DNA from 3 places in the Bacillus paranthracis genome. Region 2 is predicted to be linked to each of the others. Evidence: riboswitches for the same ligand, from Rfam matches in the RefSeq annotation. Region 2 holds a riboswitch; each other region holds the start of a gene.
The links. Region 2 has a riboswitch for thiamine pyrophosphate ahead of NLJ82_RS02340 (MTH1187 family thiamine-binding protein). Riboswitches for the same ligand answer to the same signal wherever they lie in the genome.
Positions count from the first base shown of each region.

Region 1: it holds a riboswitch for thiamine pyrophosphate, as region 2 does, so the genes downstream of both, thiC (phosphomethylpyrimidine synthase ThiC) here and NLJ82_RS02340 (MTH1187 family thiamine-binding protein) in region 2, are expected to answer to the same signal.
Region 3: it holds a riboswitch for thiamine pyrophosphate, as region 2 does, so the genes downstream of both, tenA (thiaminase II) here and NLJ82_RS02340 (MTH1187 family thiamine-binding protein) in region 2, are expected to answer to the same signal.

Region 1 is NZ_CP101135.1:4,950,022-4,955,323, forward strand. Features, by position in the region: gene NLJ82_RS25730 (arsenic transporter) at 1-640, shown strand, start outside; gene thiC (phosphomethylpyrimidine synthase ThiC) at 895-2,655, opposite strand; TPP riboswitch at 2,769-2,884, opposite strand; gene lldP (L-lactate permease) at 2,956-4,614, opposite strand; gene NLJ82_RS25745 (magnetosome magnetite crystal formation protein family) at 4,912-5,229, shown strand; gene NLJ82_RS25750 (metal-binding protein) at 5,298-5,302, opposite strand, start outside.
Region 2 is NZ_CP101135.1:459,394-464,695, forward strand. Features, by position in the region: cyclic di-GMP riboswitch class I at 1-83, shown strand, start outside; gene NLJ82_RS02335 (methyl-accepting chemotaxis protein) at 225-1,964, shown strand; TPP riboswitch at 2,026-2,127, shown strand; gene NLJ82_RS02340 (MTH1187 family thiamine-binding protein) at 2,228-2,548, shown strand; gene NLJ82_RS02345 (ABC transporter permease) at 2,520-3,293, shown strand; gene NLJ82_RS02350 (ABC transporter substrate-binding protein) at 3,290-4,288, shown strand; gene NLJ82_RS02355 (ABC transporter ATP-binding protein) at 4,285-5,034, shown strand; gene NLJ82_RS02360 (hypothetical protein) at 5,101-5,302, shown strand, end outside.
Region 3 is NZ_CP101135.1:2,424,518-2,429,819, forward strand. Features, by position in the region: gene pdxR (MocR-like pyridoxine biosynthesis transcription factor PdxR) at 1-1,163, shown strand, start outside; gene ddlB (D-alanine--D-alanine ligase) at 1,331-2,245, shown strand; TPP riboswitch at 2,320-2,425, shown strand; gene tenA (thiaminase II) at 2,549-3,238, shown strand; partial or broken gene NLJ82_RS12385 (helix-turn-helix domain-containing protein) at 3,452-3,622, shown strand; partial or broken gene NLJ82_RS12390 (TenA family transcriptional regulator) at 3,603-3,722, shown strand; gene NLJ82_RS12395 (RNaseH domain-containing protein) at 4,116-5,302, shown strand, end outside.

The sequences.
Region 1 (5,302 bases), 750 kb from region 2:
ACGGACAAAGTTCATGCTAAAAGTATTAGGCTTCGTCTTCCTTATGCGCTGTCTTCTATTCGTTGCATCCTTCTTATCCATCCCAATCGAGATTGTTGCCGTACTCGGTTCACTCGTTCTTCTCATTTGGAGATGGTACTACTTACGAACGAACCCTGTCGACATTTTGAAAAAGACACCTTGGCACATTTTGATTTTTGCTTTCTCTATGTATGTCATTATTTACGGGCTCCACAACGCAGGATTAACAGCAGCGCTTGTCCAATGGCTTGAACCAGTTGTAAGTCAACATCTGCTTTATGCTAGCTTTGCAATGGGTGGACTCGTTTCTCTCCTCTCCAATGTCTTCAATAATCACCCTGCACTTATGATTGGTACCATTACGTTAACAGAAATGGGATTAGATCCAGTCACATTAAAAACTATCTATCTCGCAAATATCATTGGTAGTGACATCGGTTCACTATTATTACCAATCGGTACGCTAGCTTCTCTCATTTGGATGTATATCCTGAAACAAAACAAAATTAAAGTAAAATGGAAAGACTATTTAAGTGTATCCCTTATCGTTATTCCACTCACAACAGTCGTTACATTATTCCTCTTATTCTATTGGGTACATCTCTTCTTCGCCTTATAAAGTGAAACTTTAATCAGTGGGGGTTTTGTTCATCCCCCACTGATTATCAGCCCTAACCAATCGGGCTTTTACGGGCAGTTGCCCCCCACCTAACTTCTTTGCTTCCGCTGAATTTTGAGGCGGGGGTCTTACTTCCCACAAATAGCGGGATAAACAACAGAAGCCCGCTTTGCTACCGTCTTAGCAAAGCGGGCTTCTTCTATATTTAAGTTAGGTACTACAGTGTGATCAATCAAGTAAAGAGGTGTAACGTGTTATTGGTATAAATGACTACCAGTGTCTTTAAATTCTTTCGCTTTCTCTTTCATTCCCTTTTCAATTGCTTCTGTCGTTTCTAAATCATTTTCTTTCGCGTATTCACGAATATCATGTGAAATTCTCATACTACAAAACTTCGGTCCACACATGGAACAGAAATGAGCTGTTTTTGCGCCTTCTGCCGGCAATGTTTCATCGTGATATTCCATCGCACGTTCAGGATCTAAAGATAAATTAAATTGATCGCGCCAACGGAATTCAAAGCGAGCTTTTGAAAGTGCATCATCGCGCTGATGAGCCGTTTTGTGCCCTTTCGCCAGATCGGCCGCATGCGCAGCGATTTTGTACGTAATAACACCTTCGCGTACATCATCTTTATTCGGTAAACCTAAATGTTCTTTCGGCGTTACATAACAAAGCATCGCCGTCCCAAACCAGCCAATCATCGCAGCTCCTATTGCGGATGTAATATGGTCATAACCTGGTGCAATATCTGTCGTTAACGGTCCAAGTGTATAGAATGGCGCGCCCTGACAAATATCAAGCTCTTTCTCCATATTTTCTTTAATTAAATGCATCGGTACATGCCCAGGCCCTTCAATCATCACTTGCACATCATGTTTCCAAGCGATCTTCGTTAATTCACCAAGTGTTTCAAGCTCAGAGAACTGTGCTTCGTCATTTGCATCTGCAATTGAACCTGGGCGTAATCCATCTCCAAGAGAGAACGAAACATCATACTGCTTCATAATTTCACAAATCTCTTCAAAATGAGTGTATAGGAAGTTTTCTTTATGATGGAATAAACACCACTGCGCCATAATCGAACCACCGCGCGAAACGATACCTGTCGTACGCTTTGCAGTAATTGGAATGTAACGAAGTAATACACCAGCGTGAATCGTAAAGTAATCTACGCCTTGCTCCGCTTGCTCAATTAACGTATCACGATACACTTCCCACGTTAAATCTTCTGCAATTCCGTTTACTTTTTCAAGAGCTTGATAGATCGGTACAGTTCCAACTGGTACAGGCGCGTTACGAATAATCCACTCACGCGTCGTATGAATGTTTTTACCTGTAGATAAATCCATAATCGTATCTGCACCCCAGCGAGTAGCCCATGTCATCTTCTCTACTTCTTCCGCGATAGAAGAAGATACAGCAGAGTTTCCGATATTTGCATTCACCTTCACGTGGAAATTACGTCCAATAATCATCGGCTCTGCTTCCGGATGGTTAATATTTGCTGGTAAAATAGCGCGACCTTCCGCAATTTCCTTACGAACAAACTCCGGCTCTACTCCTTCACGAATCGCAACATATTCCATCTCAGACGTAATGATGCCATTACGTGCATAATGCATTTGCGTAACATTTGCACCTTGCTTCGCTCTAAGCGGTTTGCGATCCATCTGCGGGAAAACAGGTGTATGTTTCGAAGCCACCTTCACACCGTCATCCTCTGGTTTTACTTCGCGCCCTTCGTATGCCTCTACATCTCCGCGCTCTAGGATCCAAGAGTGGCGCGGCGTTGGAATCCCCTTTTCCAGCTCCACTTTATACGCGGGATCCGTATAAGGACCGCTCGTATCATACACACGAATTGGCGGATTCGGGACGCCATTTGTATCGCTTTGTTCAATCTCACGCATCGGCACCTTCATACCTTCTCGTGGTCCATCCACATACACTTTCTTACTTCCTGGTAAACTCGATTTCAATTCAATTTGCTCAGCTGAAACAGACTGTTTCATAACCTTTGTTGCCCCCCTGTACGTGACAAGGACGAGATATGGCCAGCGTATGCCAAAATAAAAAGAGCCAGGTCCATAAAAAAATAAGGACCTGGCTCATAAAAGACATCATTATGTAAAGCCGTTAACTTCCCTACGCTGGTACGAGCCAGATCAGGTCCAAAGGGTTAAGAAGTTCACGCGCTTCTCTCTCAGCCTACGCATACGTTAGGCACCCCTAGTTTATCACTGATTTAATTTTCAATACTTTCTCATCATACACGATAATCTGAAAAATGCAAAGTTTATTTCTTTTGTTGTTTATGGAATCATCCACGTTAAATAATATGCCTGTACATACGTCATAATACCAACAATAATTACGAAGAATAAACTATGCTTCACTGTAAAGCGGAATAAATCTGATTCTTTCCCCGCAAGTCCAACTGCTGCACAAGCAATTGCAATCGATTGTGGAGAAATCATTTTTCCAGTTACACCGCCCGTTGTATTTGCTGCAACGAGGAGTACTTCAGATACACCGACTTGCTGCGCTGTAATTGCTTGTAAATTTGAGAATAATGCATTCGCTGACGTATCAGACCCTGTTAAGAATACACCAATCCATCCTAAGAATGGTGAGAAGAACGGGAATAGTCCGCCAGTTCCTGCTAGTGCTAACGCTAGTGTAGAAGATAGACCAGAATAGTTTGCGATAAATGCAAATCCTAATACGAATCCAATAGATAGAATTGGCATTTTAAGTTCACTTAAAGTTTCTTTAAATGTTACCACTGCATCTTTTACACTCATTTTCAAAATAAACATGGAAATGAGACAAGCAATTAAAATTGCTGTTCCCGTTGCTGATAATACATCAAACTTCAAAATTGCCTCGTAAGGCGTCGCTTTATTTACAATAGGCTCTGCTTTCATTACTAAATTGTGCAAGCCTGGAATTTCAAACTTAAATACAAGGCTTTCTAACGCGCCTCCTGGAACAAATAATGCTTTAAAGAAACTTTGGCTCCAAACCACTACCATAACCGTTAATACGATAAATGGAGACCATGCCTTTACTACTTTTCCTAACGTTAATTTCGGCATCGATGCCGCTGTTGTTGCAGCTGCTTCTCTATTTGCTTGCCCAGATTGATAAATTTCTTTCGGTTGCCATACTTTTAAGAACAGCGCTAAACTAACTAAACTTACAAGTGCCGACGTAATATCCGGAAGTTCTGGTCCTAAAAATGTCGCTGTTATGAACTGCGTAATGGCAAACGAACTACCCGCTACAAGTAAAGCAGGCCACGTTTGTCTTACCCCTTTCAACCCGTCCATTAAAAATACGATAAAGAATGGAACAAATAATGATAAGAATGGTAATTGATGTCCAGCCATTTGTCCAATTTTATGTGGATCAATACCTGTTACTTGTCCAGCAACTGTAATCGGAATTCCCATCGCTCCGAACGCTACTGGTGCAGTATTTGCGATTAAACAAAGACCAGCTGCATATAAAGGATTTAACCCAAGACCTGCAAGGAGCGCCGCCGTGATCGCTACCGGTGCCCCAAATCCTGCTGCTCCTTCTAAAAATGCTCCGAATGAAAATCCGATTAAAATAACGAGTAAACGGTGATCATTTGTAATAGATAATACAGATGCACGAATCACATCGAATTGACCTGTTTTCACAGAAATTTTATATAAAAATACCGACATAACGATGATCCAAGCGATTGGCCATAATCCGTATAAGAAACCGTATCCTGTTGCTGCCATCGCCATCGTGAACGGCATCTTATAAGCGAACAGCGCTACTAAAATTGTAAGTACAACCGTAATAAACCCTGCCACATACCCCTTCATACGGAAAACTGCTAAAGCTAAGAAAAAAAAGATAATCGGAATAAGTGCGACCGCCGCCGAAATCCAAATGTTTCCGAACGGATCATAAACTTGTGTCCATGTATTCATTGTTCTCTCCCCCTAAAGAATCCCCTTTTAAGTAGAATAACCTCATCAATAGACTATCAGGTCATCATACCTTTAAACCTAAAAATAAAAAAACGTTTAAGAAAACGTTTTCAACAACTTTCTTTTATACTGTACCATAACAATTTCCATTTAAAAAGATTTTTTTGAAAATTTTATTATTTAACGAAAAAATCTTACAAAATCGTCATGTTCTTGTCATGTTCATCGATAGAAGGCTCGCTACCTTTCCTGCATAATAAAGGTATAACAACGGATATTATTTATGAGGTGATATATATGAACGGAAACAAAATATTAGCAGCTTTATCATACTTTAGTGTATTATTTGCCCCTATCTTATTCCCGATTATTGTGTGGATTGTGGGAGATGTGGAAACGAAACCACATGCAAAACGTGCTCTATGGACACACATTATCCCAAGTATCGCTACATTCATTGGCATGATTATTTTAGGAGTTATGGGTCTTGGATCTGATCAACCGGATGTAACACTGGGCATCGGTACAATGATTGTCTTATGTATTTGCGGAATCATTAGCTTATACTACTTCATTTGGAACATCGTGAAAGGTATTAAAGTACTGAAAGCTTAATTTCCTTTTTAAACAAACGTTTGATTAAAAAGAAAAACCGTCCCAAAATACCTTTTTGGGACGGTTTTTTATC
Region 2 (5,302 bases):
GCGAGAAAGGCAAACTGGTGGAAACATTAGGACGCAAAACTACAGGAGCTAAGGCCGAAAGGCTACGCTAGCCAGTTACCGGACGGATAGGGTTGGTCTTGACCAATGCTTTTTCATTGGTCTTTTTTTATTTGCAAACAAATGAGAAACCTTATCAGTTGTTGATAAGGTTTCTATTTTAATAGTTTTCCTTTATATTAAGTTAATTAAGAAAGGTGATGTGAATGAAAAAATATTGGCACAAGCTATCATTTCTTCAAAAGAATGTATTGTTAACTGTGTTAGTTATTTTGACGCTTGTTGGTACTATGGGAGCGTTAAGTTTTAACATGTTTCAAAATAGCATGATGTCTATATTTGAAAGGCATTCTTTTGAAACAGGAGATACGGTATTACATAAATTAGACGAAGAAATAGTGAGAGATGTTACAAAGGATCCAGTGGCACAAAGAGAAAAGAGAGAGAAGTTAACAGAGAAATTAGATGAAGCAACGGAAGAATTGAATAGCGTTGGACAAATCTATATTGTTGGAGCAAAAGAAAATGAAAAAGGTGAGTTATTAATCGTCGATTTGTCTACAGAGTTAGCAAATGTTGTTGAAGTAAGGCCGGGAGAATATTATAAACAACCAGATCTTTGGATGAAAGCATACGATAAGGTAATGAGCACGAAAAAAGCAAACATGACAGTAGTATATGAAGATCTATTAGGATCATGGGTAACGATATTAGAGCCAATTAAAGATGGAGACGGAAATATTGTGGCAATTGTTGCAGCCGATGTAGATGCTTCTATTGTTCCTATTACAAAGGAAAAATTCATTATACAAGGTTTAATGTTTATTTGTATTTCTGTTTTAATTGCAACTGTTATTCAATTCTTAATCGTACGTAACGCACTTGCTCCATTGCGGGATTTACGTGAAGGATTACGCAGAGTTGGTGAAGGTGATTTAAGTATTAAATTAGAGGAAAGACCAGATGATATTGGTATTATTAATGCGTATTTTAATAATACCATCGAGAAGTTTAAAGGAATTATAGATAAAGTGAAGCAGACAGCAGAACAGGTTTCCTCATCTTCACAAGAATTGTCAGTGAGTACGAAAGAAAATAGCATGGCAGTCCAAGGAATCGTAAGTTCTATAGTTGAGTTAAGGGCTGGCGTTCAATTGCAAGAAACGTCAGTACCAAAGTATTTAGATATTGTATATGAAATGGAAGATAGGATGGAAGAGATAACTAATATTGCAAAACAAATGACGAAAGAGTCTGAAGGTACGAAGCATCATTCAGAAAAAGGAAATGGTATTATTGAACAGACGATGAATCAAATGAACATAATACAAAATGCAGTACAAGATTTATCTTCTATCATTTATTCTTTGGAAGTAAGATCAAAAGAAATTAGTGATATTGTAACTGTAATTACAAGTATTTCAAATCAAGCGAATTCGCTAGCTTTACATGCTACTATTGAAGCTTCACGTGCTGAGGAAACTGGAGAGGGATTTGCCGTTGTTGCTGATGAAGTGCGTAAATTAGCAGAGCAGACGGAAGCATCAGCAAAAGATATAGCAAAATTAATAGGGGAAACACAAGCAGGAACGGAAGAAGCTGTTGTTTCAATGCAAAAAACCTCAAAAGAAGTAGAGTCTGGAATGAAACTTGTTGAAAGTAGTGGTGCTTTCTTTGAAAAAATTTCGAAATCAGCACAAACTGTTACTAATCAAGTTGGAGTTGTTTCTAGCAATTCAAATAATATATTGCAAAATAGCCAAAATATTGTTCGTGTTGTAAATGAACTATCACTTATTGCAAATAAGTATGCGAATAGTAGTAGTAATGTTGAAGAAATCATGAAAGAACAGGAAATGTCTGTACAGGATATTGCTGAATTAGCCAGTTCTTTAAGCTGGCTCTCACAGGAGTTACAAGAGTTAATTGGGGAATTCAAAAGTTAAATGAAATGATTATACATGCTTTTGTTTGTTCAATAAAATAAATCATGCTACAATGAAAACGAATTAAGGACCGGGGAGCCAATTGGCTGAGAGGATGTGAGCAAACATCGACCCTCAACCTGATCTGGATAATGCCAGCGTAGGGAGTTACTTAAAGTGATGTAGCATATGTTATTCTATAATAACTTGCATACAAGGCTTTCCTACGCAGTAGGAAAGCCTTTTCTTGTTTTAAAATTTAATTTCATAAGGGGGATTTTATTATGTCACAACAAGTTACAATTTCGTTTTCAGTAGTACCACAAGCAAAGAACAAAGATGTGTATTCTGTTGTTGATAAAGCGATTGAGGTTGTACAACAATCGGGAGTTCGTTATGAAGTAGGGGCAATGGAAACGACGCTGGAAGGAGAATTAGATGTACTTCTTGATATCATTAAACGTGCACAACAAGCTTGTGTGGACGCTGGAGCAGAAGAAGTGATTACTTCTATTAAAATCCATTATCGTCCAAGCACTGGTGTAACGATAGATGAAAAAGTTTGGAAGTACCGTGATGAATATGCAAAACCAGAAGCAATCTAAAATAATTACAGCAATTTGGCTTATCCTTCTCATTGCGATATGGGAAGGATCTGTTTCAGTATTTAAAATTGAACCGTGGATTTTACCGAAGCCTTCTGCCATTGTTCAAGAATTAATTGGAATGAAAGATTTACTATTACCGAATACGATGCAGACGCTGCAAGAGGTTATAATTGGACTGTTCTTTGCGATTTTAATTGGGACAAGCATTGCAATTCTTATGGACGTTATCCCTTTATTTCGTATTTTAATAAATCCGTTGCTTGTTATTTCGCAAACGATTCCAATCGTTGTACTTGCACCGTTATTTATTATTTGGTTTGGATATGGAATGCTACCGAAAGTAATGGTAGTCATACTCGTTTGTTTCTTCCCGATTGCGCTTAGCATTTTAGAAGGTTTTCAAACGGTAGATAAAAATATGTTGAAGTTGTTGCAAACGATGAAGGCAACGAAATGGCAAGTTTACCAGAAAGTAAAGTTTCCAGCAGTGCTTCCATACTTTTTCTCCGGTTTAAAAATTGCAGTTACATATAGCGTAATGGGAGCGATTATTGGAGAATGGCTCGGTGCCAGTGAAGGATTAGGAGTTATGCTTACAAGGGCTACGAAATCCTTTTTAACAGCCCGAGTATTTGGTGTTGCAGCAATTATTGTAATGGTGACATTATGTCTGTATTTTATCGTGGAGTTTATGGCAAGAATAACAGCACCATGGATATATAGAAAGGACGGCAGAAAATGAAAAAAGGTTTAAAAGTTATGTTGGCTGCCTTATTAGCAGTAGGTGTAGCTGGATGTAATCCGGCGAAGAAAGAAGAAAGTGCAAGTAAAGATCAAAAAGTAAAAGTCGTATTAGATTGGTTTCCGAATACGAATCATACTGGCTTATATGTAGCACAAGCGAAAGATTATTATAAAAAACAAGGCTTAGATGTAGAAATCATTCAGCCTGGTGATAATGTGACGGCGGAGCAAATGATAGCTTCGGGAAAAGCTGACTTCGCAATAAGCGCACAAGAAAATGTAACGTTGGCTCGTGTGGAAGGTATTCCTGTTGTATCTGTAGGTGCGATTATTCAGCATAACACTTCAGCTTTTGCATCGCTTAAGAAAGATAATATGACGTCACCGAAAGATTTTGAAGGGAAACGTTACGGTGGCTGGGGAGGACCAGCGGAAGAAGCGACATTAAAGACAATTATGGATAAGCACCAAGCCGATTTTAATAAAGTTGAAAAAATCATTTTAGGACAAACAGATTTCTTTAAATCAATTGGTCGTGATGCAGACTTTGAATGGATTTATTACGGATGGGATGGAATTGAAGCGAAGCGCCAAGGAAAAGAGTTAAATACGATTATGGTGAAAGACTTAGATCCAGCACTTGATTTCTATAGTCCTGTTATGATTACGAGTGAAAAACATACGAAGCAAGATAAAGACTTTGTGAAAAAGTTTATGAGTGCAACGACAGAGGGTTATAATTTTGCAATTAAAGAACCGAAAGAAGCTGCCGATATTTTAATTAAAGCTGTTCCAGATGTAAATAAAGATTTAGTACAAGAAAGTCAAAAATGGCTAAGTACGAAGTATCAAGATGATGCAAAAGCGTGGGGAGTACAGAAGGAAGAAGTTTGGACGAATTACATGAATTTCTTATATGATAACAAAGTTATTAAGAAGAAAATTGATGTGAAAGATGCCTTTACAAATGAGTTCCTTCCAAGTGAAAAATGAGTGGATTACAAATAAAAGATATTGTGAAATCTTTCGATGGCAAGAATGTATTAGCAAATATTAGTGCTTCTATACGAGAGGGAGAATTTGTTTCTTTTGTAGGACCGAGTGGTTGCGGGAAAAGTACACTATTAAATATGATCGCAAATGTTGAAAATCCAACAAGTGGAAGTGTAACGTATAACGATAAACAAATACAAGAGCAAGATATTGTAAGTTATATGCCGCAACAGGATTTATTACTACCGTGGCGATCAGCTTTACAAAATATCGTTCTTCCGTTAGAAATTGAAGGGAAGCCGAAAAAACAAAGGCTGACAGAAGGAATGGAAGCATTAAAGCAGTTTGAACTAGATGAATATGCAGACCATTATCCAGATGAATTGTCTGGAGGGATGCGTCAAAGAATTAGTTTTCTGCGCACATATTTATGTGAAAAGCCAATTATGCTACTTGATGAGCCTTTTGGTAAATTAGATGCTTTTACAAAAATGGAAGTACATAGCTGGCTTTTACACTCTTGGCACCAAGAGAAGCAAACAATCGTTATGGTTACACACGACTTAGATGAGGCAATCTTGCTTTCGGATCGCGTATTTATTTTATCTCAAAGACCAGCATCAATAGTTGGTGAGGTACAAGTGAAATTACCTAGGCCGAGAACGATGGATATGTTAACATCACTTGAGTTAAAGAAAGATAAGGAAGAAATTTTGAGAGTATTAGCTCCTTATATGAAAAAATAGAAAAAGCCTTTTAACAGTTTTTGGTATGATTACTGTTAAGAGGCTTTTTTATATAGGGGGAGAAAGATGAAAACTATAGAGAAAATAGTAGATGAATTAACGGCAGATAATCTTGAAGAAAGAAAAGCTTTATTAAAAAATCATATTTTATTAATGAAGTATGGTATGGAACATCATGAATTAAAAGAAGAAGAAATGACAGAAATTTTAAAGTGGGTTCAAGGTCGAGATCAATTGAAAAAAGATGTTCCGGAGTTACGTGATTTAC
Region 3 (5,302 bases), 2.0 Mb from region 2:
GGAAAAATAAACTTAATACAGTTACTTTATTAGCGGATGAATTAGATTTAATGAAACATGGTGTTCGTTGGGAAAAAGGAATGATTGTTTTTAACAGTATTGCTCCGGACGAAAAGCTATTTGATGTGGAAAATTTCAAAAGAGCTTTTCTTACTCGTATGTCCATTGAAGGTGATGTCGTATTAAATTACGGATACGCAAAAGGCTATAGACCGTTAATGAAATATCTACTTCATTATATGGAAATGAAAGGTGTAGATATTTCGAACAAAGATATTTTAATTACAAATGGATTTACAGAAGGATTAGACATTGTAATATCCTCGTTGTCAAAGAAATCAGGTCGAGTTATTTGTGAGAATCCAACTCACCATGCTGCGCTGAAGCTATTCCGCTTACATGGCCTTGAAGTTCATGGTATTGATATGAATGAAGATGGTATTGATACGAATCAAGTTGAAAAAAGCTTGCGTGAAAAAGAGTTTGATTTTGCGTATTTAATTCCTTCCTATCATAATCCAACTGGCATTGTGACGAGTTCAGAGAAAAGAACGGAACTGATGAGATTATTTTCAAAATATAAGATTCCTATTATAGAAGATGGATTTAATGAAGAATTACGTTATTCAGGTTCACATTTAGCACCATTATTAACTTTTGCTGGTGCTGGTAATAATGTGATTTATATTAGTAGCTTTTCAAAGGTACTTTTCCCTGGCTTGCGTGTAGGTTGGATTATTGCAGATAAAGAACTAATTCATTATTTAGAAAGTGTGAAAAGAGCAAGAACTATTCACACATCTACTTTAGATCAAGCTGTCCTATTTCAATATTTACATGAAGGATATTTTGAAAAATATTTAAAAAAGGCAAGGTCTGTTTATAAGAAAAAATATGAGTTAGCTGTTGGGGCGTGTAACGAGTACATTCCGTTTCAAAGAATGACCGGTGATGGTGGACTTCATTTATTTATAGAGTTAGAAGAAAAAATTCATGCCCGCACACTTTTGCAAAAGTGTTATGAGCAAGGGGTTACTTTTTCTCCTGGAGATGTGTTTTATTCTGATGGAGGAGGAGCGAACACGTTTCGATTAGGATTTTCACGTTTGAAAGAAGAAGAAATAGTTCGGGGAATCAAAATAATCGGTGATACAATAAAGTGAAACTTTAATCAGGGGGGGTTCATTCCCCACTGATTATTAGCCCTCACCAATCGGGCTTTTACGGGCAGTTGATCCCCCACCTAACTGCATTGCTTCCGCTGAATTTTGAGGTGGGGGTCTTACTGCTCGTTAATGCGGGATAAAAAACGAAATTTGGAGTTGAGGAAATGAGAATTGGCGTTATTATGGGAGGAGTATCCTCTGAAAAACAAGTATCCATTATGACTGGAAATGAAATGATTGCAAATTTAGATAAAAATAAATATGAAATTGTCCCAATTACATTAAATGAAAAAATGGATTTAATCGAAAAAGCGAAAGACATTGATTTTGCGCTGCTCGCATTACACGGAAAATACGGAGAAGATGGAACTGTTCAAGGAACGCTTGAAAGTTTAGGTATTCCTTATAGCGGAAGTAATATGTTATCTAGCGGTATATGTATGGACAAAAACATGTCAAAAAAGATTTTACGTTATGAAGGAATAGAAACACCAGATTGGATTGAACTTACAAAAATGGAGGATTTGGATTTTGATGAGTTAGATAAGTTAGGATTTCCATTAGTGGTAAAACCAAACTCTGGTGGTTCAAGTGTTGGGGTAAAGATTGTCTATGATAAAGACGAATTAATTTCAATGCTGGAAACTGTGTTCGAATGGGATTCTGAAGTAGTAATAGAAAAGTATATTAAAGGTGATGAGATTACATGTTCCATTTTTGATGGAAAACAGTTACCTATCATTTCAATTCGACATGCAGCTGAGTTCTTTGATTACAATGCGAAATATGATGATGCAGGTACTATTGAAGAAGTTATCGAACTTCCAGCTGAACTTAAGGAACGTGTAAACAAAGCGTCACTGGCTTGCTATAAAGCATTAAAATGCAGCGTTTATGCAAGGGTGGATATGATGGTGAAGGATGGTATTCCATATGTAATGGAGATTAATACATTACCAGGGATGACGCAAGCGAGTTTACTGCCAAAAAGTGCAGCTGCAGCGGGAATTGAATATAGTAAACTATTAGATATGATTATTGAAACTTCATTAAGAGTAAGAAAAGACGAAGGATTTTAAGTAGTGGTATCATGAATAACTTTTGACAGTTACATGAAGTATGTTATGATGAATACAATACGAAAATTAAATATTTTATCCACTAGGGGGGCCTATTATAGGCTGAGATCAAATGGGAATTTGAGACTCTTAGTACCTGATCTGGTTAATGCCAGCGTAGGGAAGTGGGAAAGACATTGCTGTTTCATGTATAAATACTGTCAATTTCACTTTCTTTACGCTTGTAAAGAAAGTTTTTTTGTTTTACAGATTTAATAATGGTGGGTAAATACTTAAATTTCATACATAATTGGAGGGATTTACATGACTTTTTCACAATCATTACGTAAAGAAGTAGACTCAATTTGGGAAGCTAGTTTTCATCATCCTTTTGTAAAAAAACTTGGTGAAGGAACGTTAGATTTAGCTAGTTTTCGCTATTATGTGCTTCAAGATTCGTATTATTTAAGTCACTTTGCTAGAGTACAAACTTTAGGAGCTGCAAAAGCACTAGAATTAGAAACGACAGCTCGTATGGCACACCATGCTCAAAATACATATGAAGCGGAATTATCTTTACATGAGAATTTTGCGAAGAAATTAGGGATAACACAAGAAGAAAAAGATAATTTTATCCCTGCTCCAACTGCATATGCGTACACTTCACATATGTATCGTGCTGCGTATGAAGGACATTTAGGCGATATTATTGCAGCAATTTTACCTTGCTATTGGTTGTATTATGAAATTGGTGAGCGTTTAAAAGAGTGTAAGCCAGAAGAGCCAATTTATAAGGAATGGATTTCTGCTTATGGATCCGATTGGTTCCGAACACTAGTTGAAGAGCAAATTACACGATTAGATGCAATAGCTGAAAAAGTAACAGAGGCAGACCGAAATCGAATGAAACAACATTTTATTATTAGCAGTCAATATGAATATTCATTTTGGGAAATGGCTTATACATTAGAAAAGTGGCCGGTAAGTACAAAAGAGAAAAACGTAATAGGATAAAGAGAAGAGGTATTGCTATTTACAGGTATGAATCATACTTATGTATATGATTTAACAAAAGAAGTATCGCAAAAAGGCGCATCAATCTAAATGCGTCTTTTTTTAATTTGACGAATTGTATTATTAAGTGCGACACCTAAAAAAACAAAAAAACTCACCTTGCTTCGTGTAAAGTAGAAGTTACCACCCCACTTACTTACACGGAGGACGAGTATGAGCTATTCCCATTTTACCACGTTTAAATGTGGACAACTAGAAGCACTTCATAAATTAGGTCATTCAACGAGAGAAATTGGTGCCATTCTGAAGCGACATCACTCCTCTATTGCACGAGAATTAAAAAGAAACGTACAGAAAGATGGTACGTACCGCAGTGAAACAGCATTTTATTATTAGCAGTCAATATGAATATTCATTTTGGGAAATGACTTATACATTAGAGCAGTGGTCAGTGAATAAAGAAGCGAAAAAGGTAATAGGATAGTGAAAAGAGGCTGTCCTAAAAGGTGCTTTTTAGCCAAAACCGAATAGAAAGTGAAAGGAAGAAACGTTGATTTAATAACGTTTCTTCCTTTTCAATTTCATGTGATTTTACTTCGAAAGAGACTTATGAGACAACCTCTTTTATAATCTTTTGTAAAATTATTGTAAATCCCAAATACAATACGTGACTAATATTGTATAATCTTAATATATTATATTTGTTGTATAAAAGGAGGGATATGTATGAAAATTTCTTTTAACTTTTATCAGAGTCATGTCATTAATATATAAGTCGGATAAGCGGTATTTGCTATTCTTTTAAATAATTAAATTATGTGATAATACTTTAGTTTTTTTGTGATCAAGAAAAATGAAGAAAGGAAGTAATCATTTTATGGAAAAATTAAAGTTGTTAACATTTGAAAATATAGTAGAACCTCTTTTAAACGAAAGTGTATCATTTATATATTTTCCTATTGATTGGCTCGATATTGTAGAGATACATTATAAGACATTTTTATTAACGAGTAAGTTGAAACGATTGAATGAAAGATTATATGATATGTTTTCTGATATATTATTTATTCAACATAATCCATATGTATTGAATGAAAATACACCGTGGATTGTGTGTAAAGAGCCTATTAGAAAAGAACAACTCGATTATATTTTCCAAAGTTGGTATGAGATTATTCATGATTGGAAACCTAATAAATTAATAGAATCGCCAAAATATGAATGGCATTACGATTTAATTTCTAATTTAACAGTACTACATGATAAGGAAGTATATTCTAAATGGGTGCCCGCTTTAATTTCACATATTTTTTGTGAACGTCCTGTACAATTAGAAAATATAAATGAAGAATATATATATTTTTCTCCTCTTAGATCACAAAATATTTGTGAGGCGATGTCAGAGCCTATTAAAGATGAAAAAACACAAGACTATTTCGCCTATGTATTTCGGTTCGAATATATAACGCGCGGAGGAGAGAACATTCCATTATTAAATGTTTCAATAGGAATTCGGAGATTTTATCAAGAATATAACCATCCAGACATTCCTTTGCTATTAAGACGAAAACGGGGCATGATATTAATTTCTACTCCAGAATTTGCATTGAATAATAAGAAATTACGATTTGTAAAACTAAAAGTTCAGCAGGCTACAAACGGCATCAAATGGATTAAGATATTTAGAAATTTAAAAGATGATTTTCGTATAGGTGGAGAAGTTGAATTAGATCATATTCTTCAATATCCGAAAGATTATATGCTAGGAGCAAATCTTAGGGTACTTCTTCCATACAATGAGAGAATATATAAAGTTCAAGGTACTAAAATAAGATCTGGTATAAAAGCAAAAGAAAGAGAGTATCTATTTAAAGGGTTTCAGCAAAAATTTTCTTATTTCACATTACTACCAGAATGTAAAAAGATTGAAACAGGCAATAGGAAAGAAGTATTCCCTTTAATTGCACCAAAAGGATTAGAGACTATAACGCTAGAAATATGGTCTGAAAAAATATCGCTGGGAGTAGAACAAGCGTTATTTGAAAGTGAAATGGTGTTAGCTCA